DNA from 2 places in the Kitasatospora sp. NPDC058046 genome. Region 1 is predicted to be linked to the other one. Evidence: riboswitches for the same ligand, from Rfam matches in the RefSeq annotation. Region 1 holds a riboswitch; the other holds the start of a gene.
What was found. A riboswitch is a leader RNA that binds a small molecule or an ion and turns the genes downstream of it on or off. The one in region 1 is predicted to bind cobalamin.
Positions count from the first base shown of each region.

Region 2: it holds a riboswitch for cobalamin, as region 1 does, so the genes downstream of both, ACFVU7_RS22825 (prenyltransferase/squalene oxidase repeat-containing protein) here and ACFVU7_RS18260 (cobalamin biosynthesis protein) in region 1, are expected to answer to the same signal.

Region 1 is NZ_JBHVRS010000008.1:77,411-80,600, forward strand. Features, by position in the region: gene ACFVU7_RS18255 (alpha/beta hydrolase family protein) at 13-1,119, opposite strand; cobalamin riboswitch at 1,432-1,565, shown strand; gene ACFVU7_RS18260 (cobalamin biosynthesis protein) at 1,673-2,686, shown strand; gene ACFVU7_RS18265 (cobyric acid synthase) at 2,683-3,190, shown strand, end outside.
Region 2 is NZ_JBHVRS010000011.1:92,417-95,606, forward strand. Features, by position in the region: gene cobF (precorrin-6A synthase (deacetylating)) at 55-813, opposite strand; cobalamin riboswitch at 932-1,072, shown strand; gene ACFVU7_RS22825 (prenyltransferase/squalene oxidase repeat-containing protein) at 1,170-2,261, shown strand; gene ACFVU7_RS22830 (flagellar hook-length control protein FliK) at 2,291-2,761, shown strand; gene ACFVU7_RS22835 (hypothetical protein) at 2,828-3,016, opposite strand.

The DNA.
Region 1 (3,190 bases):
CGAAGACGGGCCCTAGAGGAGCGGGGTGAGCCAGCGGCGGAGGAGTTCGGTGTAGCGGTCGGGGGCGGTGTTCCAGAGGGTGGCGTGGTCGGCGCCGGGGAAGGGTTGGAGGCTCACCACGTCGCGGCGGGCGGCGGCCAGCTTCTCGGCGGCGCCGAAGGGCGCGATCCTGTCCTCGGGGCTGTGCAGGAGGAGGGTCGGCACCCGCAGGTCGGTGCCGTCGGCGATGCGGCCGAAGTCGGCGAGGTCGACCCCGGTGCGGCCCTCGGCGGCGAGGGCGCCGAGCTCGGCGGCGACGCCCTGGAAGCCGGCCCGGGCGGCGTCCCGGCGGGCGGAGGCGGGCAGGTCGAGCACGGGCGAGTCGAGGATCAGGCCGCGGACGGCGTGCGACCAGGCGGAGCGGGCCACGGTCTGCAGCACGATGGTCGCGCCGACGGACCAGCCGTACAGGATCACCTTGCCCGCGCCGCTGTCGAGCGCCAGCCGTACCGCCGCCTCGATGTCGCGCCACTCGGTCTCGCCGAAGTGGCTGAGCCCGTCCGGGGAGGCGGGGGCGCCCCGGTCGCCGCGGTAGGTGACGGCGAGGGCGGGCAGGCCGAGCCGGTCGAGGACGGGGAGCACCGGGAGGGTCTGCCGGCGGTCGTCGCCGGGGCCGTGCACCAGGATCACCCAGGTGCCGCGCTTGCCGTCGAGCCGCCAGGCGGGGAGGGCGCCGAGCTCGCCGTCGGCGGTGGTGTCGGCGAAGGCGAGGCCGAGCGCCTCGGTGGGGTCGCCGAGGTGGACCCGCGGGGTGAAGCGGACCTCGGTGCCGGGGACGAGGGTGCCCCGGTCGGCGCGGACCAGTCGGCGGGTGACGCCCTGTTCGTCGGCGTGCAGCACCTCCTCGACGACCGCGTGCCCGCCGTCCGCCCACTCCACCGCCCAGCGGCCGGGGCGCAGGCTCGCGGGACCGCGGGTGAAGGTGACCCGGCCGGCGGCGAGGGCGCGGACCTGGACCGGCCCGGACTCCTGGACGGCGGTCACCGGACGGACCATCCGCTCGGAGGCCCGGCGGCCGACCACCAGCACGGCGGCCCCCACCGCGGCGGCCGCCACGACGGCGGCGGTTCCCCAACGCATCTCGCTCCCCGCTCTGTTGTTCACGGACGTTGTTCACGGACGTTGTTCACGGACCGGACGGTGTTCGAGCCCCAGTTCACCGGCGCTCCGCCCGACCGGCCACCGGGCTGGGCCGTCCGGGTCACCCGGCGGGCGCTCCCGGGGTGCTCAGGGCGGTACTCAGGGGGTGCCGGTGGCGGGGGTCGGGGCGGGGCCGCGCCGGGCGATCCGACCGGGCGTCAGCGGCGTCCCCGTGTGACCAACCCCTCCGTGACCTCGGTTGACTCCCGGTTCGGGCCCGTGATGGGATCCTGGGGCCAAACGGAGGCATGGAGAGGAAGCCGGTGGAAGTCCGGCGCGGTCCCGCCACTGTCACCGGGGAGCACGCTCGGAACATCGCCACGGCGGGCCGTCGACGGCCGCTGGAAGGCTCCGGGGGTGCGTTCGACCCGGAAGCCAGGAGACTCTCGCCGCCGTCACGTCGATCCAGGGCGCGGACCCTGAGTGAGGACACGCACGCGATGCAGGCTGCCCCGCCCGGCCGGACTCCGAGCTGCCCTCCGCCGTGCGGCCGATGACCCCGCGCGCGCCTTCCCCCGCTCCGCGCCCGCTGACCCGAGCCTCGCGCCCGCTGGCCCGCGCCGCCGTGTTCGCGCTCGGCGCCGCCGCGGGCTACGCCGCCGACGCCCGCTTCGCCGACCCCCGCCGGGGCCACCCGGTGGCCTTCTTCGGCAGCGCCGCGACCCGGCTGGAGCGGCGGCTGTGGCGCGACGACCGCGCCGCCGGGGCCGGGTACACCGCGCTGTGCGTGGGCGCGGTCGCGGCGGGCGCGCTCGCCCTGGACCGTACGGTGGGCCGGCGCCCGCTGGGCCGGGCGGCGCTGGCGGCGGCCGCGACCTGGACGGTACTCGGCGGCACCTCGCTGACCCGGGAGGCCCGCACCATCGGCCGCTCGCTGGCCGCCGGCGACCTCGCCGCCGCCCGGGAGCGGCTGCCGCACCTGTGCGGGCGGGACCCGAGCGCGCTGGACGGGCAGCAGATCGCCCGGGCGGTGGTCGAGTCGGTGGCCGAGAACACCGCCGACGCCGTGGTGAACGCGCTGACCTGGGGCGCCCTGGCCGGCACCCCCGGCCTGCTGGCCTTCCGCGCCGTGAACACCCTGGACGCCATGGTCGGCCACCGCTCGCCCCGCTACGCCCGGTTCGGCTGGGCCTCGGCCCGGCTGGACGACGTGGCGGGCTGGCCGGGCGCCCGGCTGACGGCGCTGCTGACGGTGGCCGCCGCCCCCGAGCCCCGGACCGCCTGGCGGGTCTGGCGGCGCGACGGCTCCGCGCACCCGAGCCCGAACGCGGGCCAGGCCGAATCGGCGTTCGCCGGCGCGGTGGGCGTCCGACTGGGCGGCACGCTGCGGTACGGCGAGCGGGTGGAGCACCGGCCCGTCCTGGGCGCGGAGCTGCGGCCGGTGACGGTGGACGACATCGAGCGGGCCTGCGCGCTCTCCCGGCGGGTGGGCGCACTGGCGCTGGGTACGACGGTCGCGGGGCACGTCCTGCTGCGGGCACTGCTGAAGAAGAGGGGACGGGCATGAGCAACGCACTGCTGGTCGCGGGGACGACCTCGGACGCTGGCAAGAGCGTGGTGACGGCCGGAATCTGCCGGTGGCTCGCCCGCCAGGGCGTACGGGTCGCGCCGTTCAAGGCGCAGAACATGTCGCTCAACTCCTTCGTCACCGCCGACGGCGCCGAGATCGGCCGCGCCCAGGCGATGCAGGCGCAGGCCGCCCGGGTGGAGCCGGAGGCGGCGATGAACCCGGTGCTGCTCAAGCCGGGCGCGGACGGCCGCAGCCAGGTGGTGCTGCTCGGCCGGCCGGTGGCCGAGGTCGGCGCGCTGGACTACCGCGAGCGCAAGCCCGTCCTGCTGGAGCGCGCCCTGGAGTGCCTGGCCGACCTGCGCGGCCGCTACGACGTGGTGGTCTGCGAGGGCGCGGGATCGCCCGCCGAGATCAACCTGCGCGACCGCGACATCGCCAACATGGGCCTGGCCACGGCCGCCGCCCTGCCGGTGGTGGTGGTCGGGGACATCGACCGCGGCG
Region 2 (3,190 bases), on a different contig from region 1:
CGAGGCCGGTGTCCGAGTGTCGGCCGGGGGTCGAACCGGGGCGGCGCCCGCCGGTCAGCTCCCGGAGCGCCGCAGCAGGTAGGTGTCCATGATCCAGCCCTTGCGCTCGCGGGCCGACTCGCGCAACTCGCTGATCCGCGGGGCGGCTTCGGCCAGCGGACCGGCGACGAGGATCTCGTCGGGGGTGCCGAGGTACGCGCCGTAGCGGATCTCCAGCCCCTCCGGGTCGATCCCGGTGAAGGCGGCGCGGCCGTCGAGCATCACCACGACGTCGTCCACGCCCTCGGGGAAGCCCTCGGCCAGCCGGCGGCCGGTGGTGATCTGCACCGGGCGGCCGACCCGGGTCAGCGTGGTGCGGTGGCGGGCCGCGAGCGCGGAGACGCTGCTGATGCCCGGGACCACCTCGTAGTCGAAGCCGACGGCGCCGCGGGCCAGGACGTCGTCCACCACGGCGATGACGCTGTCGTAGAGGCTCGGATCCCCCCAGACCAGGAACGCGCCCGTCTCGCCCTCGCCGAGGTGCTCGGAGAGCAACTGCTCGACCAGGTCGGCCCGGCGGACGCGCCAGTCGTCCACGGCGGCCGCGTACGCGGGGGTGGTCCGGTCCCGCTCCGCGTCCGGCGCCTCGACCACCCGGTGGCCGGGCCGGCCGTGCTCGGCCAGCATCCGGCGGCGCAGCCGGATCAGGTCCTGCCGGTCCTCGTTCTTGTCGAGGATGAAGAAGACGTCCGTGCGGGCGAGCGCCTTGACCGCCTGCAGGGTGAGGTGGTCGGGGTCGCCCGCGCCGATGCCGATGACGAAGATGTGCCGCATGGGAGGCATTCTGCCGTCCGGGACGCCCTGGTCGCGTCGGCGGCCGGGAGGGGCGCGTCGCGATGTCGGGCGGCGGCCACCGTGATGTCACGTTCGAACCCTTGACCGGATCTTTTCCGTATCGCCATGATGGGCCGTCATGTTGTGACTCCGCCGCTGGGGGAAGTCCGGTTCGAATCCGGCGCTGGCCCGCAACGGTAGGCCGCCGGCTCCTGGTCGGCGGCGAGCCCGAGTACCCGTCGGCGGAGGCGTGTCGTCCCTCCTCCCGTCGTGGTCCGCGGGCCGGAGCCCCGAGGGCCGCCCCGGCTGTCGCCGCCGTCCTCCGGGCCCCTGCGCACGGGCCCGGAAAGGCCACCATGCCCACGCTCCGCCGCGCCCTCGGTCTGCTCGCGATACCCGCCGTGGCGCTCGCCACCGCGCTCCCGGCGGCCACCGCCGCCCACGCCGCGCCCGTGAACGCGCCCGCCGCCGCGACCTCGTCCCCGACGGTCCGCCCCGACGCCGCCGCGGGCGGCTGGCTGGCCCGCCAGCTCGTCGACGGCGACCACTTCGAGTCCGTCTTCAACGGGACCGCCTACCCCGACCAGGGCCTCACCATCGACGCCGTACTGGCCTTCGCCGCCTCGCGCGGCTCCGACGAGGCCGCCGCGAAGGCCACCGCCTGGCTGGCGAAGCCCGAGATCATCGGCGGCTACCTCGGCGACGGCACCACCGAGGCCTACGCGGGCGCGACCGCCAAGCTGCTGCTCGCCGTCGAGGTCCGCGGCGGGGACCCGACGGCCTTCGGTGGCGTCGACCTGCCGGCCCGCCTGCGGTCGCTGCAGACCGCCGAGGGCCGGTTCTCCGACCGCTCCCAGTGGGGCGACTACAGCAACGCCTTCGGCCAGTCCCTCGCCGTGATCGCCCTGCACCGCACGCCCGGTGACGTCCCGGCGGCGGCCGTGGACTTCCTGGCGAACAGCCAGTGCGCGGACGGCGGCTTCCCGCTCTCCTTCGGCCAGGCCGCCTGCACCAGCGACGCCGACGCCACCGCCCTCGCCGTCCAGGCCCTCGCCGCCACCGGGCGCGCCGCCAAGGCGAACACGGGCCTGGGCTGGCTCACCGCCCACCAGAACGCCGACGGCGGCTTCGCGGCCGCCGGGGCGACCGCCTCCAACGCCAACAGCACCGGCCTGGCCACCCAGGCGCTGCTCTCCGGCGGACGCCTCGGCCCCGGCCTCAAGGCCTGGGGCCGGCTGGTGAAGCTCCAGCAGGGCTGCTCCGCCGACCCGGCGGTCCGCGGCGCCGTCGCCTACGACGCGACCGGCTTCAACGCGGGCAACGGCGCCCGGGCCACCGCGCAGGCCGTCCTCGGCCTCGCGGGCACCCCGCTGTCCACGCTCTCCGCCTCCGGGGCCGCCCCCGACGCCCCGACCCAGGCCTGCCCGCCGGTTCCGGCCACGCGCTGAACCACGCTGACACCGCGAGGAGTTCACCGATGAGCGACACCCCCACCCTGGCCCGCTGTACGCTCGGGTCGATCGCCGCCGCGGCGGCCCTCACCGCCGGACTGCTCGGCGTCTGCGCCGTCCAGGCCCCGCAGGCGCGGGCGGCCGCCTGCGGCGGCACCACCGGCGTCACCGTCGTGGTCGACTTCACCGCCGTCGGCGGCGGCATCCAGACCGGCTGCGCGCCCGGCGACCCGGCCAGCGGCCTGGCCGCGCTCACCGGCGCCGGATTCTCGTACGCCTTCCACCCGCGCTACCCGGGCTTCGTCTGCACCATCAACGCCCTGCCGACGACCTGCACCAACCCGACCGGCAGCGCCTACTGGTCGTACTGGCACGCCCAGCACGGCGGCCCCTGGTCGTACAGCACCCTGGGCGCGGGCAGCTACGACCCGGCCCCCGGCGACGTCGAGGGCTGGTCCTTCGGCGCCGGCGCGCAGCCGGGCACCACCGCGCCCTGACAGGCGGGGGGCGACCGGCGCCCCGGCCCCTTCTCCGGAAGGGGCCGGGGCGCCGGTGCCAGGGGCTCAGGCGCCGCGGGACGCTCGGCGCCGCCGGTCGAGGTGTCCGACCAGCCGTACGGTTGCCACCGCGGCGGCCGTGAACAACAGGCTGTCGACCACGATGCCCGCGGTGGTCAGCCACGCGGGGTCGTCGCCGTCGGGCACGCGCGTCGCGGTGAACAGCCCGCCGACGCCCGTCGAACGTACTGTCATTCGACGGCCGCGCCCACTCGCGGTCCTCCCTGAGGATCCGGTCCATCGTCATGGGTTTCGGTGTTCTCGTCCCGGCCGGGCCGGCCGTCGGCATCCAGATCACGCCGACGTGGTGGTCCACTTCCGCCGCCGGCCCCGCGGACCGACCTCTCGGCGTGCCGGCCTGGCCCCGCG